Regions from separate parts of the Streptomyces sp. NPDC006259 genome, predicted to be linked through region 1. Evidence: riboswitches for the same ligand, from Rfam matches in the RefSeq annotation. Region 1 holds a riboswitch; each other region holds the start of a gene.
The links. A riboswitch is a leader RNA that binds a small molecule or an ion and turns the genes downstream of it on or off. The one in region 1 is predicted to bind cyclic di-AMP.
Positions count from the first base shown of each region.

Region 1 (8,215 bases):
ACGCGCGGGAACGGGTCGCGCCCGGCCGCGGGGTCACCGGCGGCGCGCCGGACGCGGGGTGAGCCGCCGATGCTTCCCGAACTGCCACCGCTGCCCGCGCTGACGAGCGCCGAGGCCGAGCTGATCGACCGTTACCTGGAGGTGGTCGACCTGGTCGGCCGCATCAACCCGGCCCGGCCGGGCGACACCTACGGCGGACTGCGGGCCGCCCAGGCACTGGTGAGCCGGGCGACCGCGCTGCGGGACGCGCTGACCCTGATGCACCAGCGGGGCGAGAGCGAACTGCACGCGCCGACCCTCGCGCGGGCGCTGCGCGTCCTCGACGGGGAGCGCCGGACGGCGCGCGTCACGATGCCGCCGCTCTCCGACAGTTGACCCTCGTCCGTCCGGGCGTGGCGGACGGCGTCCGGGTGCCTCGCGTCCGGACCGGGACTCAAACGGACCAAACGGCGTACCCCTGTTCGGAGTATCCGGGACGGCGCCTCCGACCCCCATAAGTTGCGCCGAGGACGGCGAAAGTGGGCGGAATCCGGGGTTCCTTCGCTGGTCGGAGGCCCTGTGGCACCTTGACACCTGATCGAACATCAGGGTGTCCACCCGAACGGGTGAGTGGTGAGTAACCCCACAAATCCCCGGTTCCGTTGGGATTTTCGGACATCGGTGAGCCAAGATCCCTGACTGACGACAAGCCCCCGCCACAAGCGGCGGGGCGGTCCGGGCGGACGCCGAGTCCTGCCGCCGCCCGGATGCCCGAGTCGACAGAAGTGCATCGGCAGGAGTGGAGGACCCGAGCAAGCCGGGTCGCCGGACCGGTCGTCCCCGCCAGGGGAGGCACCGGGCCGAGCAACCCTTGGGGTGAAGCCGCGTCAGCGGCCGGGCAACTTCGCCAGCCCGAATCCGACAGGTCATCCTTCACAGGCGGCTGACGAAGGGTTGCGCATGACTGCGCTCAATCGTGTCCCGTCGCTCATGGCCCGGGCCGGTACGGCCTCGGCGTTCGCCATCGCCGCCGTCGGCGGCTCGATCGTGGTCCCCGGTGTCGCCGCCGACGCCGCGGCCGCCACACCGGCGACGAAGGCATTGAAGATCGCGGCCTCGAAGAAGGGCTCCCCGTACCGGTACGGGGCCACCGGACCGAACAGGTTCGACTGCTCCGGGCTGACGCTGTACTCGTTCAAGAAGGCCGGCAAGAAGCTGCCGCGCACGGCAGCCCAGCAGTACAACAAGACGCGCCACATCTCCGCCGGCAGCCGCAAGGCCGGGGACCTGGTCTTCTTCCACTCGGGGTCGAGCGTCTACCACGTCGGGATCTACGCCGGTAAGGGCAAGATCTGGCACTCCCCGAAGACCGGGGACGTGGTGCGGCTGCAGAAGATCTGGACCAAGAGCGTCTGGTACGGCCGGGTCAAGTGACCTCCCGGGGCGGTGACGGCGTCCTGACGCGCCGCCACCGCCCCGGGTTCCGTGCCCGGCCCGCGAGGGGCGCTCCGTGGCTCAGGGCGGCCCCTGGGGCCCGTCAGGGCTCCTGCCGGACCACCGCCGTCACCGGCACCCCGCTCGCGGTGGGTTCGGCGGGCTCGACGGGGACCGTCCAGGGCAGCTCGATGAAGACGGTCTTGCCGCCCTCGCGCGTGGGGCGGACCCGCAGCCTTCCGCCGCACTCCGCGGTCAGCCATCTGATGATCACCAAGCCTCGGCCGTTGTCCTGCTGGACGGCGGCCGGCAGTCGTTGGGGGAAGCGCGGGTGACTGTCGGTGACGCCGATGTGGAGCCGCTCGTCGCGGTCGAGCACGAGGTCCACCGTGAAGGTGGGCGACTGCCCGAAGGTGTGCTGTACGGCGTTGGTGGCCAGCTCCGAGACGATCAGGCGGACGGTGTCGGCAAGCTCCGCGGCGGTGGGGAGACCCCACCGCGCGAGGGTGTCGAGCACGTAGGTGCGGGCAGTGGACACCGAGGCGGGATCGCTCGGCAGAGTGACGGATGCTTCCAGGTGATCTGCCATGGCGACGTCGTCCCTTTCCCACGGGACCGGAGTCCAACACGGTGCGGATGGTTCGAGTACGGTCCCGGACTGGTGCTTCGCCGCCAGAGTGCCATCACCGCGCCGGTCACGCGTGGCGATCCACCAACATGTGCATATATCTGTCGCTCGATGCGGTGAACTCTGCTAGGGCAGAGCGTATTTGCACGGCCCGGAGGGAGTAAGGAGGATCCCATGCAGCACGGTCCCGCGGTGCGCCGCCGAAAGCTGGGCGCCGAACTGCGGGCGCTGCGCGCCCGCGCGGGGCTCACCAGTGGTGAGGCGGCCAGGCTCGTGGGCTGGCACCAGTCGAAGGTGAGCCGGATCGAGACCGGCACCAGTGGCACGAAACCGGCCGATGTGCGGTTACTCCTCGACGCCTACCGCGTGGACGACGCTCAGCTGCGGGGACTGATGCTGGCGTTGGCCGGATCGGTCGAGGGTGACGGCCGGGAGCACTGGTGGCACGCCTATCGCGGGGTCCTGCCGCCCACCTACCGGGACTTCATCAGCCTGGAGTCGCAGGCGAGCGCGATGCGCACCCTGGAGACGACCGTCGTGCCGGGCCTTCTGCAGACTCCCGCGTACGCCCGTGAAGTGACCCGGGCCGCGGTGGAGGGCCTCGACGAGGAGCGGCTGGACACGCTGGTGGAGGTGCGGCTGGCCAGGCAGGGCGTGTTGCGGGCCCGGCCGCCGCTGGAGATGGACGCGGTGCTCGACGAGGCGGTGCTGCGGCGGGAGGTGGGCGGTCCGGAGGTGATGGCCCATCAGCTGGAACGGCTGAGGGAGGCGGCGCGGCTGCCCCAGGTCAGGCTCCAGGTGCTGCCGTTCAGCGCCGGGGCGCACATCGGTGTCACCGGCTCTTTCGTTATCTTCTCATTTGCGAGCGCTTCTGATCTGGATGTGGTTGTTCTCGACCACTTGACGAGTAGCCTCTACCTCGAGCGGAAAGAAGACCTCCAGGCCTACACCGAGGCCTTCAACGCCCTTCGGGCACACGCGCTTTCGCCCGGGGACTCACTGGACTACCTCGCCGCGATAGGTGACGGCGCGTAGGGAGGCACCATGACCGCACTGCCTCGGAACGTACCTTCCAGCACCGATCCGCCCGCGCTCCCCGACCCTCGGGGTCTGCGGTGGCTGCGCAGCAGCTACAGCACGGGAGCCAACAACTGCGTGGAGACGGCCCGCCCGGACACCGGGCCGTGGGCCGGTCTGCTCGCCGTACGCGACTCCAAGGACCCGGCCGGGCCCGCGCTGCTCTTCTCCCCCGGGAGCTGGACGGACTTCACGGCCGCCTTCCGCTGAGCGCGGCCCGCCGACCAGCCACCGTCGAGCGGCGCACGGCCGTGTCACGCCGACTCACGGCCGCGTCTCGCCGATCACTCGTACAGCGCGTTCGATCTGGCCCTCACCGAGGTCCGCGCGGGCGGTCAGCCTCAGGCGTGAGACGCCGTCGGGCACGGAAGGAGGACGGAAGCAGCCCACGGCCAGGCCCGCCGCCCGGCAGTCCGCCGCCCAGCGCACGGCCTCCTCCGGGGACGGAGCCCGCACGGAGACGACCGCGGCGTCCGGACGCGCCGCTTCCAGACCCGCGGCCGTCAGGCGCGCGTGCAGCTCGCCCGCGACCGCACGCGCGCGTGCCGCGCGTCGCGGCTCACGGCGCAGCACCGCCAGGGCGGCCAGGGCCGCGCCCACCGCCGCCGGGGCGAGGCCGGTGTCGAAGATGAACGTCCGGGCCGTGTTGACCAGGTGGTCGATCACGCGCGCGGGGCCGAGCACGGCGCCGCCCTGACCGCCCAGCGACTTGGACAGCGTGACCGTGACGACGACGTCGTCCGCGCCCGCGAGTCCCGCCGCGTGCGGCGCGCCGCGGCCGCCCGCGCCGAGGACTCCGAGGCCGTGGGCGTCGTCGAGGACCAGCCCGGCGCCGTGCTCCCGGCACGCCTCGGCGAGGGCGGCCAGCGGGGCCGCGTCCCCGTCGACGGAGAAGACCGTGTCCGAGACCGCCACGGCCGGGCCGTCGCACGTGCCCAGGGCCTTGCGCACGGCGTCCGGGTCGGCGTGCGCGACGACCTGCGTCGTACCGCGGGCCAGCCGGCAGCCGTCGATGAGCGAGGCGTGGTTGCCCGCGTCCGAGACGATCAGGGAGCCGTGCGGGGCGAGCGCGGTGACCGCGGCGAGGTTGGCGGCGTAGCCCGAGGAGAAGACGAGGGCCGCCTCGAACCCGCAGAAGTCGGCCAGTTCCCGCTCCAGCTCGGCGTGCAGCTCGGTGGTGCCCGTCACCAGCCGCGATCCGGTCGCGCCGCCGCCCCAGGTCCGGGCGGCCCGCGCCGCGCCCTCGGTGACCTCGGGGTGGCGGGCCAGGCCCAGATAGTCGTTGCCGGCGAGGTCGAGAAGCGGCGAGTCGGCCGGACGGGGGCGCAGGGTCCGTACGAGTCCGGCGCTCCGGCGCGCCCGCGCCCGCTCGTCGATCCAGCCGAACGCCATGGCTCGTCCTCCGGGGAATTTGTAGGCAGTGGACAGACACTAGCCGCACGTCGGGTATCCCATGGTGTGGCGATACCCACACGTCGAATGCCCTCTGTTGTACGAACTCTCCCTGGCCCGCGAACGGGTCGGTAAGACAGGATCGGCTCTCATGGACCTGCTGAACACGCTGGTGGACAAGGGGCTTCGGCGCGAACTGCCGACCCGTGAAGAGGCGCTGGCCGTCCTGGCCACGTCCGACGACGACGTGCTCGACGTGGTGGCCGCGGCCGGGAAGGTACGCCGTCACTGGTTCGGGCGACGGGTGAAACTCAACTACCTCGTCAACCTGAAGTCGGGTCTGTGCCCGGAGGACTGCTCCTACTGTTCGCAGCGGCTCGGCTCCACGGCCGGGATCCTGAAGTACACCTGGCTCAAGCCCGACGAGGCCTCGAGGGCCGCCGCCGCGGGGCTGGCCGGGGGCGCCAAGCGGGTCTGCCTCGTGGCGTCCGGGCGCGGCCCGACGGACCGGGACGTCGACCGGGTGTCGGAGACCATCAAGGCGATCAAGGACCAGAACGAGGGCGTCGAGGTGTGCGCCTGCCTGGGGCTGCTCTCCGACGGTCAGGCCGAGCGGCTGCGCGAGGCGGGCGCGGACGCCTACAACCACAACCTGAACACGTCCGAGGAGACGTACGCGGACATCACGACCACCCACACGTACGCCGACCGGGTGGACACCGTGCGGAAGGCGCACACGGCCGGTCTGTCGGCCTGCTCGGGGCTGATCGCCGGCATGGGCGAGTCGGACGAGGACCTGGTCGACGTCGTCTACTCGCTGCGCGAACTGGACCCGGACTCCGTCCCGGTGAACTTCCTGATCCCGGTCGAGGGCACCCCGCTGGCCAAGGAGTGGAACCTCACCCCGCAGCGCTGCCTGCGCATCCTGGCCATGGTGCGGTTCGTCTGCCCGGACGTGGAGGTGCGCATCGCGGGCGGCCGTGAGGTCCATCTGCGCTCGATGCAGCCGCTCGCCCTGCACCTGGCCAACTCGATCTTCCTCGGCGACTACCTCACCACCGAGGGACAGGCCGGCCGGGCCGACCTCGACATGATCGCGGACGCCGGGTTCGAGGTGGAGGGCGCGGACCAGGTCACCCTGCCGGAACACCGGACCGGCGCCGGCTGCGCAGCGCACGGGGGCTGCGGCTCCCACGGGTCCGACGGCGGCTGCGGAGCGCACGAGGGCGCCGGCGGCTGCGGAGCGCACGAGGGCGCCGGCATCCGTGGGTCGGCTCCCGCCCCGCGGGGGAACGAGGCCCGTACGGATCTGGTCGCCGTCCGCCGCCGGGGCGCCGGGACGGACCTCGCGCCCAATGCCTGAGCCGGCCGTGTCCGAACTGCTGGACCTCGACCGGCGGCACGTGTGGCATCCGTACGGTCCGATGCCGGGCCGGGTGGACCCGCTCGTCGTGGAGTCGGCGAGCGGGGTGCGGCTGCGACTCGCGGACGGCTCGGGCGAGCTGGTCGACGGCATGTCGTCCTGGTGGTCGGCGATCCACGGCTACAACCACCCGGTCCTCAACGAGGCCGCGCGGGCCCAGCTCGGGCGGATGAGTCACGTGATGTTCGGCGGCCTCACCCACGAGCCCGCCGTACGGCTGGCGAAGCTGCTCGTCGACCTGTCGCCCGAAGGGCTGGAGCATGTGTTCCTCGCCGACTCGGGGTCGGTGTCGGTCGAGGTCGCCGTGAAGATGTGCCTCCAGTACTGGCGCTCGCTGGGCCGCCCCGGCAAGCGGCGGCTGCTGACCTGGCGCGGCGGCTATCACGGCGACACCTGGCAGCCGATGTCCGTGTGCGACCCCGAGGGCGGGATGCACGACCTGTGGACCGGGCTCCTGCCCCGGCAGGTCTTCGTCGGTCCGCCGCCCGCCGAGTACGACGAGACCTACGCGCGTGAGCTGCGCGCCGCGATCGGACGGCACGCCGACGAGCTGGCCGCGGTGATCGTGGAGCCGGTGGTCCAGGGCGCGGGCGGGATGCGGTTCCACTCCCCCGCGTATCTGACGGTGCTGCGCGAGGCGTGCGACGAGCATGACGTGCTGCTGGTGTTCGACGAAATCGCCACCGGCTTCGGACGTACGGGCGCGCTGTTCGCCGCCGGTCATGCCGGGGTGACCCCGGACGTGATGTGTGTCGGCAAGGCGCTGACCGGCGGGTATCTGACCATGGCCGCGGCCCTGTGCACGACGCGGGTCGCCGACGGCATCTCGCGGGGCGAGGTGCCGGTGCTGGCCCACGGTCCGACGTTCATGGGCAATCCGCTGGCCGCGGCGGTCGCCTGCGCCTCGATCGAGCTGCTCCTCGGGCAGGACTGGCTCGCGGAGGTCCGTCGGATCGAGGCGGGGCTGCGGGAGGGACTCGCCGCGGCCGCGGACCTGCCGGGCGTGAAGGACGTGCGGGTCCTCGGCGCCATCGGGGTCGTCCAGCTCGACCACGACGTGGACATGAGGGCGGCCACGGAGGCCGCCGTGCGCGAGGGCGTATGGCTGCGGCCGTTCCGCGACCTCGTCTACACGATGCCTCCGTACGTCACCGGGGACGAGGACGTGGCGCGGATCGCGCGAGCGGTGTGCGCGGCGGCACGGGAGGGATGAACATGCCGATCCTGGTGATCACGGGAACGGGCACGGAGGTCGGCAAGACCGTCACGACCGCGGCCGTCGCCGCGGCCGCGCTGGCGGCGGGCCGCTCGGTGGCCGTGCTGAAGGCCGCGCAGACCGGCGTACGGCCGGACGAGCGCGGTGACGCGGAGGAGGTCGCGCGGCTGGCGGGCGACGTCAGGGCCGCCGAACTCGCCCGCTATCCGGAGCCGTTGGCGCCGGCGACGGCGGCCCTGCGGGCGGGGATGGTGCCCGTGCGCCCGCGTGAGGTCGCCGACGCGGCGGCCAAGCTGGCCACCGAGCACGACCTGGTCCTCGTCGAGGGGGCCGGTGGGCTCCTGGTGCGGTTCGACGAGGCGGGCGGCACGCTGGCCGACGCGGCCGAGCTGCTGCGGGCGCCGGTGCTGGTGGTGGCCTCGGCGGGCCTGGGCACGCTGAACACGACCGACCTGACGGCCCGGGAACTGCGGTCGCGCGGTGTGGAGTTGCTCGGGGTGGTGATCGGCTCCTGGCCCGACTCCCCCGACCTGGCGATGCGGTGCAACGTCACCGATCTGCCGGACGTCGCCGGCGCCCCGCTGCTCGGCGCGCTGCCCGCCGGGTCCGGGGCGCTGCCCCCCGCCGAGTTCCGTAGGGCCGCGCCCGGCTGGCTCGCCTCTCGGCTGGACGGGACGTGGGAGGCGGAGACGTTCCGGAGACGGACGGAGCCCCCTGACTGGAGCTGGCCCGCGGAATCGCGCCGGGGCTAGGGCTGCTCGTGCGGATCGTGCCCGGCTCGCGGGGTCCGGCACCGCACCCGGCCACGCGGGTGACGGTCGGTGGTGCGGGGCCGGGGTAGCCGCGCGGGTGACCCTCGATGATGCGGGGCCGGGTAGCCGCGCGGGTGACCCTGGATGATGCGGGACCGAGGGTGGGGCGGGTGGTGATCTCGCGGTGCGTCGCGTCCCCTCCGGCCGCGCGGCCGGTGGCCGCTGGGCGGTCGGACGGGACTCCGGCCGGGAGCGGGCGCCGCCGTCGCCGCCGTCCGGCCCCCGGGTGGCCCCAGCCGCCGCCCGGGCCCCAC
Region 1 is NZ_JBIAHY010000002.1:121,527-129,741, reverse strand. It holds gene ACFYO5_RS06765 (hypothetical protein) at 70-375, shown strand; cyclic di-AMP (ydaO/yuaA leader) riboswitch at 793-936, shown strand; gene ACFYO5_RS06760 (C40 family peptidase) at 940-1,413, shown strand; gene ACFYO5_RS06755 (ATP-binding protein) at 1,517-2,002, opposite strand; gene ACFYO5_RS06750 (helix-turn-helix domain-containing protein) at 2,216-3,076, shown strand; gene ACFYO5_RS06745 (DUF397 domain-containing protein) at 3,086-3,328, shown strand; gene ACFYO5_RS06740 (8-amino-7-oxononanoate synthase) at 3,383-4,510, opposite strand; gene bioB (biotin synthase BioB) at 4,662-5,873, shown strand; gene ACFYO5_RS06730 (adenosylmethionine--8-amino-7-oxononanoate transaminase) at 5,866-7,146, shown strand; gene bioD (dethiobiotin synthase) at 7,149-7,901, shown strand.

Region 2 (10,133 bases), on a different contig from region 1:
CGGCGGGCGAGGTGGCGGCCATGCCGTCGGCGCCGATGCGGTCGTAGCGTACGGTGGCGATGAACTCGCCGCCCACCGTGGCCGCGAGTCCCACCCGGTCCACGAAGTCGTGGTGCGTGAAGCGGTGGACGTCCTTCGCGGACAGTCGCGGGTAGGGCGCGAAGAAGCGGTAGTACTTCGACTCGTCCGACACCTGCTCGTAGAAGCTGACCAGGCGCTCGGCGTCATCGACGGTGATGGGGCGGACGCGCGCGGTGCCGCCGTCGCGCAGCACCACGTCGGCTTCCCAGTGGGCGGGATACTCGTGGCGGTCCGACGCGCTCTGCATGGGGCCCAGACTACGGCTCGCGTACGACAACGGCGCGAGGCAGTCTGTGGTGGGACGGAGGTCGGATCGAGGCCGCGATCCGACCACCACACGGGACGGGACACACGGACCGTCCCTCACACGCTTCACGTGTGGAACACTGGTCTAGACAACCTGAAACAGTGAAGGGCAGCATCACATGGCTGAGCGCCGCGTCAACGTCGGCTGGGCCGAGGGCCTCCACGCCCGCCCCGCCTCCATCTTCGTCCGAGCCGCCACGGCCGCAGGCGTCCCGGTGACGATCGCCAAGGCGGGCGGGGACCCCGTCAACGCGGCCTCCATGCTGGCCGTCCTCGGCCTGGGCGCCCAGGGCGGCGAGGAGATCGTCCTCGCCTCCGAGGCCGAGGGTGCGGACGCCGCTCTCGACCGGCTGGCCAAGCTGGTCGCCGAGGGTCTCGAGGAGCTTCCCGAGACCGTCTGAGCCGGCTGTCGCTCACAGCAGGTACGAAAGCCGCGTCACCCGATCCTGGTGACGCGGCTTTCGCGGTTTCCGGGGCGGGGAATTGCCGGACCCGTCGGGAAAGGTGCCTGCGCGAGCGAGGGGCATGCGAACGGCGGAGGAAGAGTGCGTCACCCGAGCGCGCCACCCGGAATGCGGGGCGGCCTAAAAACGGCAGCGGAAATACCTCTCCGCCGAATTCTCTTCTTTGTATACGGCCCTCGTGTTAATGCCGAAGTCCGGACATGTTTACGACGTGTTGCGAAGTCCTCACACGGTCCTGGCGGTCACCGCCCGAAAAGCGCAGTCGGTGCGCGGAGGTCGCGCGCTCGGTGTGCAGGGCCGTGACCGCCCGCGCGCGCTCCGCGTCGCCGCGCGCCACGGCGTCCACGATCGCACCGTGCTCCCCCCAGGACTCCACCGGACTGGCCGGCGCGTCAACCGCGTACATCCAGGAGATCTTGTGGCGCAGCTGGGTGAGCGTCGAGGTCAGGGCGTGGCTGCCGGAGGCCTGCGCGAGAGTCTCGTGGAACCAGCCCCCCAGGGAGCGCAGATCCTCGCTGTTGCCCCGCCTGGCACGCTCCTGGCCCAGTCGGACGAGGCCGCGCAGCACCTTGAGATGCGCCTCGGTGCGTCGCTGGGCGGCCCGGGCGGCGCCGAGCGGCTCCAGGAGCATGCGCATCTCCAGCAGGTCGGCGGCCTCCGGCTCGGTCGGTTCGGCGACGCACGCGCCCGCGTGCCGCCGTGTGACGACGAAGCCCTCCGCCTCCAGCGTGCGCAGGGCCTCCCGGACCGGGACGCGCGAAACGCCGTAGCGGCGGGCGAGGAGTTCTTCGGTGAGGCGGCTGCCGCGCTCGTAGACACCCGCGACGATGTCGTCCCGGATGGCCGTGCACACCGAGTGCGCCGGAATACGCATGACCGACCTCCGCCTTAATCCCCGTGAAACGTCGACGATTGACGTGTGTTCCGTGACTCTATTGCAATCAGCGGGAATTTCCGATGGCGGGCCGGAATCCATGGATATTTTTTGGACAGCACGGTCCCTGAAACGACGAAAGCCCCGGCCGTGTGGGCCGGGGCGATACGGTGTGTCGCGTCTCGTCAGATGCGCACGCCGTGCGTGCGGAGGTAGGCGACCGGATCGATGTCCGAGCCGTACTCCGGGCTGGTGCGGGCCTCGAAGTGCAGATGCGGGCCGGTGACGTTGCCGGTGGCGCCGGAGAGGGCGATCTGCTGGCCGGGGGCGACCTTCTGGCCCACCGAGACGCCGATGGACGAGAGGTGACCGTACTGGGTGTACGTGCCGTCGTTCATCCGGATCACGACCTGGTTGCCGTAGGCGCCGCCCCAGCCGGTCTCGACGACGGTGCCGAGGCCCACCGCGTGCACCGGGGTGCCGGTGGAGGCGTGGAAGTCGATGCCGGTGTGGCTGCCGGAGGACCACAGGGAGCCGCCGGAACGGTAGCCCGTGGAGACGTAGGAGCCGCTGATCGGCGAGACGAAGGTGTTGAGGCGCTCGCGCTCGGCCGCACGGGCGGCGCGGACCCTGGCCTCGCGCTCCGCCTTGACCTTCGCCGCGGCCCGGGCGGCGGCCTCCTTGCGCGCGGCCTCCTCCAGGGCGGCCTGCTTCTGGGCGGCGGCCTGGTCGTCGATCCGCTCGGCGACCGTGTCGCCGACGGCGACGACCGGGATGAGGCCGGTCTGCTCTACGGGGCTCTCCGCGGCGAGGGCGGGGCTGGAGGCGACGGTGCCGATGACGCCGGTGGTGGTGAGCGCCGCGATACCCGCCACGCGGGCGGTGGTGCGCTTCATCCGGCTGGGACGACGGTGCTTCCCGGTGGCGCAAGTGGACGCCATGAAGTTGAGCGGTCCTTTCCTTCCCTCTCGCCTACCGGGTTAGCTGACGGGTTCGGAGCAGGAAGGTCTCCTACGGACCCCCTCGCGACGTGCGCGGGCGTCCGATTCACCCCAGGGACTGCCTAGTTGGGTCCCCGGCTCCCCTGGCTCGCGCCATGCGGGGACTCGGCGATGACTGTCCGGTGCCGCGGATGCGGCGCACTGCCTGACGAACAGCCCGGTCGAAAGTAGACGCGGCGGCCTTCAATCCCCAAACAGAACGCGGCTTTTGTAGCGCATGCCACAGGGCAGACAGGCAGCCTCTCCCTCAATTCGGACATCAGGGAGCCCTGGTGACACATCCGTCCACCAGGGCTCCTGCGCGCGTGGCGCCGCGGTTGCCGCTCGCTCCGCGCCGCCACCGCGCGTCGTTCCTGCTCGGTGATCGTTCCTGCTCGGCGGTCCCGCTCCGTGTTTCCGCTTCACGGTCCCGCCGCGCCTGCCCGCTCCGCGACCTACTCCGCGGAGACCACCTTCACCTCGCCGATGCCGAGGGCTTCGACCGGCGCCTTGATCGCGGCCGCGTCGCCGACCAGGACCGTCACCAGACGGTCCACCGGGAAGGCGCTCACGACCGCCGCGGTGGCCTCGACGGTGCCGGTCGCGGCGAGCTGCTGGTACAGCGTCGCCTGGTAGTCGTCCGGCAGGTGCTGCTCGACCTGGTCGGCGAGCGTGCCGGCGACAGCGGCCGCCGTCTCGTACTTCAGGGGCGCCACCCCGACGAGGTTCTGCACGGCGACGTCGCGTTCGGCGTCGGTCAGACCCCCCTCGGCGAGAGTGCGCAGCACCTTCCACAGGTCCTCCAGTGCGGGACCGGTGTTGGGGGTGTCGATGGAACCGCTGATGGCGAGCATCGCGGCGCCCGAACCGTCCGGCGCGGACCTGAGGACCTGGCCGAAGGCGCGCACGCCGTAGGTGTAGCCCTTCTCCTCGCGCAGCACGCGGTCCAGCCGGGAGGTGAGGGTGCCGCCGAGGCAGTAGGTGCCGAGCACCTGGGCGGGCCATACGCGCGCGTGCCGGTCGGCACCGATGCGGCCGATCAGCAGCTGTGTCTGGACGGCGCCGGGGCGGTCCACGATGACGACCCGTCCGGTGTCGTCGGCGGTCACCGGCGGCACCGGCCGCGGCTCGGCCGTGGATCCCGTCCAGGCACCCAGGGTGGAGGCGAGGAGCGCGTCGAGGTCGACTCCCGTGAGGTCGCCGACGACGACGGCGGTGGCCGTGGCGGGACGGACGTGCTTCTCGTAGAAGGCGCGTACGGCGGCGGAGTCGATCTTCTCGACCGTCTCCGCGGTGCCCTGGCGCGGCCGCGACATGCGCGCCGTCGCCGGGAACAGCTCCTTGGACAGCTCCTTGGCCGCGCGCCGGGAGGGGTTGGCCAGCTCGTGCGGGATCTCGTCCAGGCGGTTGCGGACGAGGCGCTCGACCTCGCCGTCGGCGAACGCCGGCGCCCTCAGGGCGTCCGCGACGAGGCCGAGGGCCTTGGCCAGGCGGGAGACCGGAACCTCCAGGCTGAGGCGGACGCCGGGGTGGTCGGCGTGCGCGTCGAGGGTCGCGCCGCAACGCTCCAGCTCGGCGGCGAAATCCTCGGCGGAGTGCTTGTCGGTGCCCTCGGAGAAGGCCCGCGCCATGATCGTGGAGACCCCGTCGAGGCCGGCCGGCTCGGCGTCCAGGGGCGCGTCGAGGATGACCTCGACGGCGACGACCTGCTGTCCGGGGCGGTGGCAGTGCAGGACGGTCAGACCGTTGTCGAGCGTTCCGCGCGCGGGGGCGGGGAAGGCCCAGGGCCTGGCTTCGCCCGCGCGGGGCTGGGGGTGGAAGTCCATCGCGGCTAGCTCGGTCACTTGGCCGCCTCCTCGTTCTCGTCCTCGTCGGCGGGGTTCTCGGCGGGCTCGGTGGGCTCGTAGACCAGCACGGCTCGGTTGTCGGGGCGCAGACGGGCCTTGGCGACCTCCCTGACCTCGTCGGCGGTGATGTCCAGCACTCGCTGGACCGCGGTCAGGGCGAGCTGCGGGTCACCGAACAGCACCGCGTACCGGCACAGTTCGTCGGCACGGCCGGCGACGGTGCCGAGACGGTCCAGCCACTCGCGCTCCAACTGGGCCTGGGCCCGCTCCATCTCCTCGTCCGTGGGGCCTTCCTCGGCGAACCGGGCCAGCTCCTCGTCGATGGCCGTCTCGATGACGGGCACCTCGACGTCGCCGGACGTCTTGACGTCCAGCCAGCCGAGGGACGGCGCGCCGGCCAGGCGCAGCAGGCCGAAACCGGCCGCCACGGCCGTACGGTCGCGGCGGACCAGGCGGTTGTAGAGGCGGGAGGACTCGCCGCCGCCGAGCACGGTGAGCGCGAGGTCGACCGCGTCGCACGCGCGTGTGCCGTCCTCCGGCAGGCGGTAGGCGGCCATCAGGGCACGCGCCGGGACCTCCTCCTCGACGACCTCGCGCAGTTGCTCGCCGATGACGTCGGGCAGGGAGCCGTCACGGGGCCGGGGCTTGCCGTCATGGGCGGGGATGGAGCCGAAGTACTTCTCGATCCAGGCGAGCGTCTGCTCCGGGTCGATGTCGCCGACGACCGACAGGACGGCGTTGTTGGGCGCGTAGTAGGTGCGGAAGAACGCGCGCGCGTCCTCCAGCGTCGCCGCGTCCAGGTCGGCCATCGAACCGATCGGCGTGTGGTGGTAGGGGTGACCCTCGGGGTAGGCCAGAGCGGTCAGCTTCTCGAACGCCGTGCCGTAGGGGACGTTGTCGTAGCGCTGACGGCGTTCGTTCTTGACGACGTCGCGCTGGTTCTCCATCGACTCGTCGTCCAGCGCGGCCAGCAGCGAGCCCATGCGGTCCGCCTCCAGCCAGAGGGCGAGCTCCAGCTGGTGGGTGGGCATGGTCTCGAAGTAGTTGGTGCGCTCGAAGCTGGTCGTGCCGTTGAGCGAGCCGCCCGCGCCCTGGACCAGCTCGAAGTGGCCGTTGCCCTTGACCTGGGCGGAGCCCTGGAACATCAGGTGCTCGAAGAGGTGAGCAAGGCCGGTACGGCCCTTGACTTCGTGGCGTGACCCGACGTCGTACCAGAGACACACCGCCGCGACGGGGGTCAGGTGGTCCTCGGAGAGCACCACGCGCAGGCCGTTGGCCAGGCGGTGCTCGCTCGCTGTCAGTCCCCCGGAACCTGCCTGGGCTGTGGCCGTGTGACCCATGGGCATGTACGTCCTTCCGATCGCGGACGCGGTCGTCGAAACCGCGATTTTCCTGCCGGTCCTGCCACTGTATGCAAGCGTGCGGAGCGGCGGCGAAGTTCCCGGGCGGCGTACGCCGAGAGCGAGATCGCGTAGCCTGCGGACAGCCGTGGACGAGGTGCCTCTCCGGCCGGTCCGGTCGCCGACGCCCGGGCCCTGGGACGCGCTGTCAGTGCCACGGTCCACAATGGTCCGCGTAGATCCCGTCACACGCCTCAGCAAGAGTGAGCCGAAGGGCGCGCGCCGACACCGACGTGAGCGCCCCGCAGGCGAGCGACCAGGAAACAGGAGGAGCCGGCAGCGATGGCCCGCCGCAGCACGAAGACCCCGCCGCCCGACGACTCGTACGAGGAGCGCATCCTCGACATCGACGTCGTCGACGAGATGCAGGGCTCCTTCCTCGAGTACGCGTACTCGGTCATCTACTCCCGCGCCCTGCCGGACGCCCGTGACGGCCTCAAGCCCGTCCACCGCCGCATCGTCTACCAGATGAACGAGATGGGCCTGCGCCCCGACCGCGGATACGTGAAGTGCGCGCGCGTCGTCGGCGAGGTCATGGGCAAGCTGCACCCGCACGGCGACGCGTCGATCTACGACGCCCTGGTGCGCATGGCGCAGCCGTTCTCCATGCGCGTGCCCCTGATCGACGGCCACGGCAACTTCGGCTCGCTGGGCAACGACGACCCGCCGGCCGCCATGCGGTACACCGAGTGCCGTCAGGCCGCGGCGACGAGCCTGATGACCGAGTCCATCGACGAGGACACGGTCGACTTCTCCCCGAACTACGACGGCCAGGAGCGGGAGCCGGTGGCGCTTCCCGCCGCCTTCCCGAACCTCCTGGTCAACGGCGCCTCGGGCATCGCCGTGGGCATGGCCACGAACATGCCGCCGCACAACCTGGGAGAGGTCGTCTCGGCCGCCCGCCACCTGATCCGCTTCCCCAACGCGGATCTGGACACGCTGATGAAGCACGTCCCGGGCCCGGACCTGCCCACCGGCGGCCGGATCGTCGGCCTCTCCGGGATCAGGGACGCCTACGAGACGGGCCGCGGCACCTTCAAGATCCGCGCCACGGTGTCGGTGGAGACCGTGACGGCCCGCCGCAAGGGCCTCGTCATCACCGAACTGCCCTTCGCGGTCGGCCCCGAGAAGGTCATCGCCAAGATCAAGGACCTGGTCGGGTCGAAGAAGATCCAGGGCATCGCCGACGTCAAGGACCTCACCGACCGCGCGCACGGGCTGCGCCTGGTCATCGAGATCAAGAACGGCTTCGTGCCCGAGGCCGTCCTGGAGCAGTTGTACAAGCTGACGCCCATGGAGGAGTCCTTCGGCATCAACAACGTGGCGCTGGTGGACGGCCAGCCGCTCACGTTGGGCCTGAAAGAGCTGCTCGAGGTCTATCTCGACCACCGCTTCGAGGTCGTCCGGCGGCGCAGCGAGTTCCGCCGCACCAAGCGCCGCGACCGTCTGCACCTGGTGGAGGGCCTGCTCACGGCGCTCGTCGACATCGACGAGGTCATCCGTCTGATCCGCTCCAGCGACAACAGCGCCCAGGCCAAGGAGCGCCTGATCGAGCGCTTCTCCCTGTCGGAGATCCAGACCCAGTACATCCTCGACACGCCGCTGCGCCGGCTGACCAGGTTCGACCGGATCGAACTGGAGGCGGAGAAGGAGAGGCTCAACGAGGAGATCGCCGAGCTGACCCGGATCCTCGAGTCGGACGCGGAACTGCGCAAGCTGGTCTCGGCCGAACTGGCCGTGGTGGCGAAGAAGTTCGGCACCGACCGTCGTACCGTCCTGATGGAGTCGGCGGGCACGCCGGCCTCCACGGTGCCGCTCCAGGTCGCCGACGACCCGTGCCGGGTGCTGCTCTCCTCGACGGGCCTGGTGGCCCGCACGGCGAACGCCGAGCCCTTCGCGGAGGACCCGGACGCCCGCCGCACCAAGCACGACGTGATCGTGTCGGCGGTGCCGGCCACCGCGCGCGGGGAGATCGGCGCGGTGACCTCGGCGGGCCGACTGCTGCGGATCAACGTCGTCGACCTGCCGCAGCTGCCGGACACGGCGTCGGCACCGAACCTCTCGGGCGGCGCTCCGCTGGTGGAGTTCGTGACCCTGGAGGGCGACGAGACGGTGGTCTGCCTCAGCACGCTCGACGAGTCCTCCCCCGGCATCGCGCTCGGCACGGAGCAGGGCGTCGTCAAGCGGGTGGTGCCCGACTATCCGACCAACAAGGACGAGCTGGAGGTCATCACCCTCAAGGAGGGCGACCGCATCGTCGGCGCGGTCGAACTGCGCACCGGCGACGAGGACCTGGTCTTCATCACGGACGACGCCCAGCTGCTGCGCTACCAGGCCTCCCAGGTCCGCCCGCAGGGCCGCCCGGCCGGGGGTATGACGGGCATCAAGCTCACCGACGGCGCGAAGGTGATCTCCTTCGCGGCCGTGGACCCGGCGGCTGACGCGGTGGTCTTCACGGTCGCGGGCTCGCGCGGCACCCTGGACGACTCCGTCCAGACGACCGCCAAGCTCACCCCGTTCGACCAGTACCCGCGCAAGGGGCGCGCGACCGGCGGCGTGCGCTGCCAGCGGTTCCTGAAGGGCGAGGACTGTCTGTCCCTGGCGTGGGCGGGTCCCGTCCCGGCGCGGGCCGCGCAGAAGAACGGCACACCGGTCGACCTGCCGGAGATCGATCCGCGGCGGGACGGTTCGGGTGTGTCACTGGGCAAGCCGGTGTCGGTGGTCGCCGGCCCGATCTAGGCCTGCTCTGCGGTCGTCTCGACGGCTTCCTCGACGGCGTCCTCAACGGCTCCCTCGAAGGTCTGCTCCTCGGGATCCTGGACGTAACGGAGGACGCCCCACATGCCGCGCTCGTCGGCGTGCGGGGCGTCGTTCCGGCAGGCCTCCAGTTCCCTGGCGAGGGCGGGCGCCTCGATGCCGGAGCCGATGAGGACGAGCTGGGTGCGGTGCTCCTCGGCGGAGCCCCAGGGCTCCGGGTAGAAGCGCAGAAAGCGCCCGACGGCGTGCACGGCGTAGCGGTTGACCGGGTCGTACGGCCCGAAGTCGACGTACCCCTTGATGCGGTACAGCCCCTCGGGCCGGCTGTCGAGGAAGGGCATCAACCGGCGCGGGTCGAGCGGGACTTCGGAGACGAAGGACAGGCTGTCGTAGTCGGTGTGCAGGTGGCCGACGTGCTCGCCGTGCCCCTTGCCGCCCTCGTGGGTGCCGTCCGGGCCGTGGCTGTCCTGTACGTCGGACCCGGTACGGTCGTCGCCGTCCTGCCGGTGCAGGTCGTCGAAGGAGAGCTGCCCGACGCGCTCCTCGTCCGGTCGGCAGTCGAAGAGGAACTCGGGGTCGATACGGCCGTGGGTGGCGCCTATGACGGCGGCCCGGTCGGTGAGGGAGCGGACGAGGCCGAGGACGCGGTCGGCGTCGGCCGTCCGGTCGAGCTTGTTGACCACGACGAGGTCGGCGAGGGCGAGATGCCGGTCGATCTCCGGGTGCCGGGCGCGGGTCGCGTCGAACTCGGCGGCGTCGACGACCTCGACCAGCCCGCCGTAGACGATGCCCGGATGCTCGCTGGCGAGGACCATCCGGACGAGTTCCCCCGGCTCGGCGAGCCCGCTGGCCTCGATGACGATGACGTCGATGCCGGCGGCGGGGCGCGCGAGGCGTTCCAGGTAGACGTCCAGCTCACCGGCGTCGACGGCACAGCACAGGCAGCCGTTCCCGAGGGAGACGGTGGAGTCGCCGAGCGCGCCCGCCACGGCCATGGCGTCGATCTCGATGGAGCCGAAGTCGTTCACGATCGCGCCGATGCGGCTTCCTCCGCTGCGGTGGAGGAGGTGGTTGAGCAGTGTCGTCTTGCCGGAGCCCAGGAATCCGGCGAGTACGACGACCGGGATCTGCTGCGAAGTGCGGCTCTGCGTCAACGTGCGACCTTTCTGACACCTACGCGTGCACCGGCTCGCGGCCCGGCGCACGGTCGAGGATGGAATGCGCAGCCAGGATACGAGCCGGGACGATGACCACGAAGTGAACGATTGTTAGCAGCGCTCGCGGGGCAGACGTTGGGCAAGGCGCCGTGGTGTGCGACCCTCACTTCCCTCCGTGCGCCTCCTCTCCGCCTCCCCCGCCGATCAGAGCCGCTCGGCACCCTGGGAGACGGCAAGCGCCGCCCACCGCTCGCCGGTCCCCGTCAG
Region 2 is NZ_JBIAHY010000010.1:143,200-153,332, forward strand. It holds gene ACFYO5_RS33740 (GNAT family N-acetyltransferase) at 1-328, opposite strand, end outside; gene ACFYO5_RS33745 (HPr family phosphocarrier protein) at 507-788, shown strand; gene ACFYO5_RS33750 (GntR family transcriptional regulator) at 1,033-1,725, opposite strand; gene ACFYO5_RS33755 (M23 family metallopeptidase) at 1,911-2,666, opposite strand; cyclic di-AMP (ydaO/yuaA leader) riboswitch at 2,680-2,847, opposite strand; gene ACFYO5_RS33760 (M16 family metallopeptidase) at 3,161-4,549, opposite strand; gene ACFYO5_RS33765 (M16 family metallopeptidase) at 4,546-5,898, opposite strand; gene ACFYO5_RS33770 (DNA topoisomerase (ATP-hydrolyzing) subunit A) at 6,235-8,691, shown strand; gene ACFYO5_RS33775 (CobW family GTP-binding protein) at 8,688-9,863, opposite strand.
Region 2: another riboswitch for cyclic di-AMP. It lies ahead of ACFYO5_RS33755 (M23 family metallopeptidase); the one in region 1 lies ahead of ACFYO5_RS06760 (C40 family peptidase).

Region 3 (10,133 bases), on a different contig from region 1:
GGCGGCGATGAGCCAGGGCAGGTCCTCGTCTGCCCAGACCGCTCCGCGCCAGCGTTGGACCTTGACTTTGAAGAGCACCTCATCATCGATCGAACGGATCCGCTCCTGTCCGGCCTCACCGTCGGTGAAGCGTTCCCGGGCCTTGGCCAGGAGCGGATGATCCAGTTCATCAAGCGGTTCCCGGGCTGACGGAAGCGGTAACTTCAGGTCGTCGCGGAGGGTGCGCAAGGTGGGTCGAGCGGGTCGCACCGATCAGTCGTCCTTGCCTACTCCGCCGAGTTCCTTGATCCGCTCCGGCGACAGTCCGGTGAGCAGCGAGACGCTCGATTCGACGGATCCGTCAAGCTTGCGCATCTTCTCCAGCATGTTGGCCCGGACCTCCTCACGGCGGAGCTCCAAGTAGGTTCGGACGGCCTCGGCGACCAGGTCCTTCTTCGTCATCCCCAGAAAATGGGCACCGTCTGCGATCAGCTCGTCTATGGCCGCATCGACTTTCAACGGTGCTGTCGTCCGGGTCGTCCGACTCCGGGATTCCTCTGTGATCTTCATGCTCACACCCTCTCTGGTACCAAAAGATACTCCTATTCTTCTCTACTCGCAGGGGCAAGAAGCCGTTGGTCGTGGGTTCCGAGTCCCGCAGGGCCTACCAGAGAGCCCCCGCACCGGAGTCTTCCGGTGCGGGGGCTCGGGCGTTCCCGGGGGCCCGGGATCTGCCCGGTCAGCCGTTGACGACGATCCTGGCCGTGTTGTTGGTCAGGTCGGGGTCGTAGGCGCGGATCGGGGGCTCGTGCTGGTCGTTGTCGATGGCGACCGGCGCGGTGGAGCGGGCCGCGCTGTCGATGCGGAGGGTGAAGGGGAACGTGTGGGTGGCGTGTTCGTTCAGGTAGATCGGGGTGGTGCAGCGGTAGCGGGGGGCGCCGACTTGTTCCTCGCGCCAGTCACCGTCCGCGGTCAGGGCGTAGCAGGCGTCCGGGCGGGCGGTGACGGTCGTTCCGGAGGGGACGCGGACGTCGACCGTCGCGACGGGCTCGCCCGCGCCCAGTGAGGCGACCCAGGCGGGGCCGCGGTTCCTGACCTTGATGTCGGCCTGTACGGTCTCGCCGACCGTGCCCTCGATCCGGCTGCCGATCAGCCTGAGGTCGGCGGTGTTGGTGGCGTGGATGATGACCGAACGGGTGTTGTCCTGGGGGTCCAGGTCGGGGACGGCCGCCGTGGCGTTGGCCGTGCCGTTGGCCGTGCCGTTGGCCGTGCCGAGGGACCTCGTGGGCGTCGGGGCCAGATCGGCGCCCGTGCCCGGGGTGTACGTCCGGCCGGCGCGGGCCGCTTCCAGGGCCTCCGCGGAGTAGGGCTCGACGGAGTAGTCGTAGCGCTCGTACAGGGCGTTCCGGCGGGCCTTCAGGGCGTTGGTGAGGGTGACCGACTCACCGGGGGCGAGCTTCTCGTCGAGGACGCACAGCGCCTCGGTGCCGACCTCCGTGTCGCGGAACTCGCAGTTCGCGGGCCGCTGGGCGTAGGTGAGGCCGCGCGAGGCGAACAGGCGGAGCAGGACGCCGTCCGCGGTGCGGTTGCCGTTGTTGGAGAGGGTGGCGGGGACGGTGATCCGGGTGCCCGGCGTGACGCCGTTCTGCCGGGGGGACTGGCTGAGGGCCAGGTCGGGGCCGTTGCCGACGGTCACCCGCGTCTCGCCCGGGTAGGACGTGAGGTCGCCGGCGACGGCGGTGTGGCGCAGGGTGCCCACGGCGCCTTCCGGGACGTCCGGCAGCGCGCTGACCCGGAGTTCGGCGGCCGTCACCACGTCGGTGCCGGTGAGCGGGGGGACGTCGCAGACGGCCGTGACGGCGCTGTCGGGCGCGCAGTTGGCGGGCCAGGTGATCTTGGCGAAGGCGGCCAGCTCGGCGGCGTCCACGGTCAGGCGGCCGGCGCCGACCGGGTTCGCGATGTTGTCGTGGGAGACCTTGAGCGTGACGGTCCGCTCGGGTGCGGACCCGTCCTCTTGGGCGCCGGGCAGGACCAGCTCGTACGGATCGGAGTACGTCCAGAGCTGGTCGCTGTCGGCGGCCGCGGGGCCCGCCGTGCCGAGGGTCAGCAGGGTGGCTGCGGCGAGTACGGGGACGAGCGCGCGCCGGGTGCGGCGGGTCGTCGTCGGTTGCGAGCGTGTCATGCCCAGGCTGACTCTTTCCGGGGGTCAGGGGTTGTACGGCGCCGGGTGGCGGCGTCGGTCGGGCCCTCCCTGGGGCAGCCGGGGGACAGCGGGACGGCCGGGACGGCCGAGGGAAGAGGGGAGGGAGAGCTGCGGCAGATCGCGGCCAGGCGCACAGAACGATGTGCGTTCTCACATCGAAGTGATAGAACTGTCCTCATGGGCATCGCCAACCGTCTCGATCTGACCCTGCGGCTCGTCCAGGGAGCCGCGGGGCAGGTCTCCGTCGCCGAACTCGCGCAGCGGCTCGGGGTGTCCGAGATGACCGTGCGCCGGGACCTCGACACGCTGGAGAAGCAGGGCCTGGTGCGCCGGGTGCACGGTGGGGCCGTACCGGCGCGGGCCCGCGAGGAGGGTGCCGGCTTCGACGCGCGGGAGGCGTGGCAGGGGGCGACCAAGGACCGGCTGGGCGCGGCCGTCGCCGGTCTCGTGGAGCCGGGCTCCCGGGTGCTGCTGGACGCCGGCACCACCACCGCGCACGTGGCCGAACACCTCGCCGCACGCGGCCCGTTGACCGTCGCGGTGCTCAGTCTCCAGGCGGCGGTACGGCTGGCCGACCGGCCCGGCATCGAGCTGATGGTCGTCGGTGGACGCTCGCGGCCCGGTGAACGCTCCCTGGTGGGGCCGCTGGCGCTGCGCACCCTGGAGTCCCTCGCCTTCGACCTGTTCGTGATGTCCATCGGCGGAGTGCACGCCGGGCACGGCTGGTCGGAGTTCTCCCTCGACGACGCCGCCGTGAAACGGGCGGGACTCGGCCAGGCGGACCGCACGGTCGCGGTGGCCGACGCGACGAAGCTGGGCGTCCGCGCCTTCGACCAGGTCGCCCCGCTCGACGCCGTCCGCACGTTCGTCACCGACACCGCCGCGGCCGACCCCGGCACCCACCCCGCGGGCCCGGAGACCCTCCGGGCCCTGCGCGAGGCCGGCGTCGAGACGCTGCTGGTCTGAGACGCCGGTCCACCGCCGGTCCCGCCACGCCAGTCCGCCCACCGAGCCGAGGAGTTGGCCCGTGCACCACCCGCCCCTGATGATCCTTGTCGCCGGACCGTACCGTTCGGGCACCGGCGACGACCCCGCCAAGCTCGCCGCGAACGTACGGGCCATGAACGAGACCGCCCTCGCCCTGTTCCGCGCCGGGCATCTGCCGGTCACCGGTGAGGCCCTGGCGCTGCCCCTGCTGGAGACGGCGGGCGCCACCGGACCCGACGACCCGCTGTTCGAGGAACTCTTCCACCCCGTCGCCGAACGCCTCCTCGACCGCTGCGACGCCGTCCTGCGGGTCGGCGGCCCCTCGCAGGGGGCGGATCGCATGGTCGACCGGGCCCACGCGCGCGGCAAGGACGTCTACACGGACCTCGCCGACGTACCGACCGCCGCCGGTGCCCGGTGACGGCCGCGGCCGGCCGTCCCGGCATCGACGTCCCCGACCCCCGCGGCCGTACCGGACTCGACCGGCAGGGACGCGACCTGACGGGCAACGCGCGCGTGCGCGTGGTCGACGTCGAGGTGCTCGCCTGCGACTGGTCCGTGCTGCGCCGCACCACCTTCGACTACCGGCACGGCGACGGCCACTGGAGCCGCGAGCGGCGCGAGACCTACGACCGCGGCGACGGCGCGACCATCCTGCTCTACGACCCCGACCGGCGTACGGTCCTGCTGACCCGCCAGTTCCGGCTGCCCGCCTACGTCAACGGCCACCCCGACGGCATGCTGCTGGAGACCGCGGCCGGGCTGCTGGACGGCGACGACCCGCGGGAGGCGATCCGCCGCGAGGCCGTGGAGGAGACCGGCCGCACCGTGCACGAGGTCGAGCACGTCTTCGACGCCTTCATGAGTCCCGGCTCGGTCACCGAACGCCTGAGCTTCTTCGCCGCTCCCTACGACGGCTCGGCGCCCGGCGTGGAAAGGGCGGGCGTCGCGGCCGAGGGGGAGGACATCACGGTCGTGGAGGTGGCGTTCACCGAGGCGCTCGCGCTCGTCCGCAGCGGCGGGATCGCCGACGCGAAGACCATCATGCTGCTCCAGTGGGCGGCGCTGGACGGCCCGTTCGGGCAGCGCTGACCGGTGGGCGGGGTGCCGGCGGGCCTCAGCTCACGCCGAGTTCGGTGAGTTCGGCGGCGGCCGTCAGGTCGGCCAGCTCCGTGAGGTCGGCCAGCGGCAGCGTGTGCTGGGTCGTGAGGACCTTGGCCCGCAGGTAGCGCACGTTGTGCGGGGTGGTGAAGACGCCGGTGGGCACGCGGTCGTGGACGTCGATGCCCAGTCCCCGGAGCTGCTCCGCCTTGTCGGGATTGTTGGACAGCAGGTCCAGCTCCGTGACGCCCAGCGCGCGCAGCATCTGGGCCGCGGCGGTGTAGTCCCGGGCGTCCTCGGGGAGTCCCAGGGCGGCGTTCGCCTCGTAGGTGTCGAGCCCCTGGTCCTGGAGGGCGTACGCGTCGAGCTTGTTGTAGAGGCCGATGCCGCGCCCCTCCTGGCGCAGGTAGAGCAGGATCCCGCCCCGGTCGGCGATGCGTTCGACCGCCTCGCGCAGCTGCGGACCGCAGTCGCAGCGGGCGGAGCCGAAGACGTCGCCGGTCAGGCACTCGGAGTGCAGCCGGACGAGGGGCACGGGGCCGGGGTCGCCGAGGACGACGGCGACGTGCTCCTGGCAGTCGGCGAGTCCGTGGAAGGTGACGAGTTCGGCGTCCGCCGTGTAGCCGTCGTGGAAGCGCAGCGGTACCCGGACGCGGGCACGCTGGGTGGCGGCGGGGGAGTCGGGCATGCGGGGTCTCCGTGTCCGGTGGTCGGTGCGCACATGTGCGGCTTCTGCTGAGCTTTTCTGCTTCTGCTTCTGCTTCTGCTTCTGCTTCTGTGCTTCGCTTCTGTACTCACTGATTCAGATTTGAAGCAGATCCTTGATCGTGACCCTATCTCATGCTTTAAATTTGAAGCAATAGGATTGTTGTGCCGTGGCTCACGGTGGCGTGGCTACGACGTCCCGGAGCAGGGCGAGGAGCGTCGCCGCCAGGGCAGATCCTCGGGGGCCGTCTCGCCGCCCTCTCCCTGGAGGCCCTGCGCGACCTGCGTGAAGATCTGCTCCAGCTGTCCCACCTGCTCGGGCGTGAGGCGGTCGAACAGCAGGCCGCGTACGGTGTCGACATGGCCGGGCGCCGCGCTCTCCAGGACCGCCATGCCCTCGTCCGTCAGGACCGCGACGCTCCCGCGCTTGTCCCACTGGCACTCCTCGCGCCGTACCAGTCCGTCCTTCTCCAGCCGCGTCACGGCGTACGTCAGCCTGCTGCGGGTGACCTTCAGCCGCTCCGCGAGGTCGGTCATGCGCAGCCGCCGCTCCGGCGCCTCCGAGAGGTTGGCGAGGATGGAGTAGTAGGCGTGGGGCATGCCGGCGTCCTGCTGGAGCTGCCGGTCGATCGCGTCCTCCAGGAGGAGGTATCCGGCGATGTACGCGCGCCAGGCGCGCTGCTCCTCGGGGGTGAGCCAGCGGGTCGTCATGCGCCCAGTGTAGTTTTGTTTCAAACTTGAACCAAGCCCGTCGTCCACTGTTCCGTCCGACGTCCACGCCACCCTTGCGACGCCCGATCCCGGAGAGACCCGCGCCGATGCCGTACCCGTACGTCCTGCTGTCCGCCGCCGTCTCCCTCGACGGCTACCTCGACGACACCGGTCCCGACCGGCTGCTGCTGTCCGGCCCGGCCGACTTCGACCGGGTCGACGAGGTGCGGGCCTCCGTCGACGCCATCCTGGTCGGGGCCGGCACGATCCGCGCCGACAACCCGCGCCTGTTGGTCAACTCGCCCGGCCGCCGTGCCGCACGGGTCGCCGCGGGCAAGCCGGAGTACCCCCTCAAGGTGACGGTCAGCGGTTCCGGAGAGCTGGACCCGGAGGCCCGGTTCTGGCACACCGGTGGCCACAAGGTCCTCTACACGACGCGGACGGGCGCGGACCGCGCCCGTGCCCTCGGTCTCGGGCGCGCGACCGACGTCGTGCCGCTGGGCGCCCACCTCGACTGGCGCCGGCTCCTGGAACACCTCCACGACGTACGGGGCGTACGGCGCCTGATGGTCGAGGGCGGCGGGACCGTCCACACCCAGCTCCTCCAGGAGGGCCTCGCCGACGAACTCCAGCTCGTCCTGGCACCGTTGTTCGTGGGCGACCCGGACGCGCCCCGGCTCTTCGGCCCCGGCGGTTATCAGGGCGGGCGCCTGCGGCTGGTCGGGACCCGGCGCATCGAGGACGTCGTCCTGATGTCGTACGAGCCCACCGCACCCGGTACCGGCCCGCTCCCCGCCGCCGCCGACCGGCACTGGCTGGCCCTCGCCTGTGAGCTGGCCGCCGCCTGTCCGCCGTCGCGGACCGCCTTCAGTGTCGGCGCGGTCGTGGTGGCGGCCGACGGCACGGAGCTGGCGCGCGGCCACTCCCGCGAGGCGGGCGATCCCGTCGTCCACGCCGAGGAGGCGGCCCTCGCCAAGATCGACGCCGCCGACCCCCGGCTGGCCGGCGCCACCGTCTACAGCAGCCTGGAGCCCTGCGCCCGGCGCTCCTCCCGGCCCGCCCCGTGCGCCCGCCTCATCCTCGACGCGGGCGTGCGCCGGGTCGTGACGGCCTGGCGGGAGCCGGACACCTTCGTCACCGATGCCGACGGCAGCGGCCTGCTCACCGCCGCCGGAGCGGACGTCGTCGTCCTTCCGGAGTACGGGGACCAGGCGAAGGCGCCGAACGGGCATCTGCTCCGACGGACCCCCTGATCGAGCCCCCGCGTCCGACCGTGGTTCTGGGCATCCCCCGCATGGCGTAGACTGGTGTCACACCGACGCGGGGTGGAGCAGCTCGGTAGCTCGCTGGGCTCATAACCCAGAGGTCGCAGGTTCAAATCCTGTCCCCGCTACTCAAGGCCGAAGGCCGGAATCCTGATCATGGGATTCCGGCCTTCGGTGCGTTCGGCGGGCGGCGTCGCCGCAGGAGCCGTCACGCAGGGTGATCGCTCGGGAGCCCTGTGATCACATCTGAGTCACCATCAAAAACCCGGGTGACTCCTGAGGTGTTCCGGCGGTCGGTCAACTCGCCCGTTTTTCAGCGGTCCTGGGCCGAAAGTCCAGGCCAGAAATGTTGTTGATCAAGCAGAACGGCTTGGAATCATGCGCCCAGGTCTATTAACGTTCGATAACGCAGCGCGGTCGTCCCAGCCGGCACAAGAGTCGGCTCCGCGCGCACGCGTCGAATCCCGCAAGGGAACCGGGGAACCACCAACTTGGGGTGAATCTCGCGTAAGCCGCCGTACAGTCACGGCCGGTATACGCGCGTAGGAGACCTTCCCGCTCCGAACCCGTCAGCTAACCCGGTAGGCGACGGAAGGAAAGGAGCACGCCCGCGTGGCGTCCAACCGGCCTGCCCCAGAAGCCCCCACCGTGCCCGCCCAGCAGACCTTCGGCTACGGCACCTACCGCACCGACGAGGGCCCCTGGGAGGAATGGAACCCCACCGCGGACTCCGTTCGCCCGGTGCGCGGTAAGCACCGCGTCGCCAAGCAGCGCGGCGGACTCGCCCGCAGCTCCACCGTTCTCGGCGTCGGTGTCATCGCTGCCGTCGGCGGCGCGGGCATGGCCAGCGCCAACACCGGCAAGTCGCCGGTCTCCATCTCCATGCCGGACCTTCCCTCGGTGGGTTCCCTCATCTCGGACGACGACACCCCCGAGGAGACGGCGCCCGCGCTCAGCACCTTCGGCGCCGAGACCGTCGCCGACGACCGCGCGGACAGCGGTGCCGACGCCGGTGAGGCGCTCCGCAACCGGATCATGGCGCAGGCCGAGTCGCAGCAGACACAGGTCGAGACCAAGGCGCAGGAAGCCGCCGAGGCCGCCGCGGCCAAGGCCGCCGCCGACGCCGCCGCCAAGGCCGAGAAGGCCGCCGCGGCCAAGGCCGAGGCCGCCAGGAAGAAGGCCGCCGAGGAAGCCGCCAAGAAGGCGGAGGCCGAGCGCCTCGCCGAGCTGGCCAAGCAGTTCACGCTGCCGACCTCCTCGTACACGATCACCTCGACCTTCGGCCAGGCCGGCGCCTACTGGTCCTCCGGGTACCACACCGGCCTTGACTTCGCCGCCCCCACCGGCACGCTCATCAAGGCCGTGCACAACGGCACCATCACCTCCGCCGGCTACGACGGGTCGTACGGGTACAAGACCGTGCTCACCCTGGACGACGGCACCGAGCTGTGGTTCGCCCACCAGTCCTCCATCAGCGTCAGCGTCGGCCAGAAGGTCGCCACCGGCGACATCATCGGCCGCGTCGGCGCCACCGGCAACGTCACCGGTGCCCACCTCCACCTGGAGGTCCACCCGGGCGGCAGCAGCAGCGGCATCGACCCGGCCGCCTGGCTGCGGTCCAAGGGGCTCACCCCCTGAGGTCTTCCGGGGAGTGTCACGGGGGTCGGTGAGGTCTACGCCCGGATGTTTCCCGGATGTTCGTGAACCCTGACCGGAGGCGCGGAATGCGCGCCTCCGGCCAGGGTGTTGTCATAAGGCATGACTTCTCTGCGCAAGCTCGGCTCCTCCGACCTGGAGGTCTTCCCGCTCGCCCTCGGCGGCAACGTCTTCGGCTGGACCGCGGACGAGGCGGCCTCCTTCGCCGTCCTCGACGCCTACGCGGCAGGCGGCGGCAACTTCCTGGACAGCGCCGACTCGTACTCGGCGTGGGCCGAGGGCAACAGTGGCGGTGAATCCGAGACCATCATCGGCAACTGGGTGAAGGCCCGCGGCAACCGCGACGACATCGTGATCGCCACCAAGGTCAGCCAGCACCCCGACCACCCAGGGCTGAGCGCCGCCAACATCAAGGCCGCCGCCGACGCCTCCCTGCGGCGCCTGGACACCGACCGCATCGACCTCTACTACACCCACTTCGACAAGCCCGAGGTGCCCGTCGAGGAGATCGTCGGCGCGCTCGACGAACTGGTGAAGGCGGGCAAGGTGCGGCACATCGCCGCCTCCAACATCTCCCCCGAACGCCTGCGGGCCTCACTCGAGTTCTCCGACCGCGAGGGCCTGGCCCGGTACGTGGCACTCCAGCCCCACTACAACCTGGTCTCCCGCGACACCTACGAGGGCGCGCTCCAGGACCTCGTCGCCGCGTCCGGCCTCGCCGCCGTGCCGTACTACGCGCTGGCGTCCGGCTTCCTCACCGGCAAGTACCGCCCCGGTGCGACGGTGGACAGCGCCCGCGCCCAGGGCGCCGCCAAGCACCTGGGCACCGAGCGGGGGCAGAAGGTGCTCACCGCCCTGGACGAGGTCGCCCGCGCCCATGACGCCGAGGTCGCCACGGTGGCCCTGGCGTGGCTCGCCGCGCAGCCGACCGTCGCCGCGCCGATCGCCTCCGCCCGCACGGTGGAGCAACTCCCGGCACTGCTGGCGGTGGCCGACCTGGAACTGACGGAGGCGGAGATCGCCCGCCTCACGGAGGCCTCCGCGTAGGAGACGGGGAGCCGGACGGGCCGCACCCCGCTCAGGACTGGTGCGGGGTGTGTGGCGCGTACGGCGTGTACGGCGAGTACGGGTGCGGCGGGGTGGATCCGGCGTACCCGTAGTACCCGTGGTACCCCTGCGCCGGGTGCGCCGCCCCCATCGGATACCCGTACGCCCCTTGCAGGCCGTACGCCCCGTAGACCGGCAGGGGGGCGGGCGCGGCCAGCCGGGACGCGTGCTCCAGGGCCGGCCGGGCCACCTCCCGGCGCCGCCACAGCTCGTTCAGCAACTCCCGTTCCCGTACGACGAAGTCGGCGCCGCCCCGCCCCTCGCGCCCGCGGTGCCGCAGGAACGCGAGAGACGTGGCGTAGGCCTCGTACTGCGCCACCTGCCGTCCCGCGGGCCTGCCCAGGTGCCGTCGGGCGTACTGCCGGGCCAGCCTGCGCGCCCGCATCGAGCCGAGGGCGTACGGCTCTGCGGGGCCGAGC
Region 3 is NZ_JBIAHY010000006.1:681,575-691,707, forward strand. It holds gene ACFYO5_RS27610 (hypothetical protein) at 1-249, opposite strand, end outside; gene ACFYO5_RS27615 (hypothetical protein) at 253-549, opposite strand; gene ACFYO5_RS27620 (hypothetical protein) at 719-2,161, opposite strand; gene ACFYO5_RS27625 (DeoR/GlpR family DNA-binding transcription regulator) at 2,360-3,148, shown strand; gene ACFYO5_RS27630 (DUF4406 domain-containing protein) at 3,228-3,590, shown strand; gene ACFYO5_RS27635 (NUDIX domain-containing protein) at 3,587-4,261, shown strand; gene ribA (GTP cyclohydrolase II) at 4,287-4,958, opposite strand; gene ACFYO5_RS27645 (MarR family winged helix-turn-helix transcriptional regulator) at 5,165-5,686, opposite strand; gene ACFYO5_RS27650 (dihydrofolate reductase family protein) at 5,794-6,939, shown strand; tRNA gene ACFYO5_RS27655 (tRNA-Met) at 7,006-7,079, shown strand; cyclic di-AMP (ydaO/yuaA leader) riboswitch at 7,397-7,556, shown strand; gene ACFYO5_RS27660 (M23 family metallopeptidase) at 7,564-8,589, shown strand; gene ACFYO5_RS27665 (aldo/keto reductase) at 8,710-9,654, shown strand; gene ACFYO5_RS27670 (PrsW family intramembrane metalloprotease) at 9,686-10,133, opposite strand, start outside.
Region 3: another riboswitch for cyclic di-AMP. It lies ahead of ACFYO5_RS27660 (M23 family metallopeptidase); the one in region 1 lies ahead of ACFYO5_RS06760 (C40 family peptidase).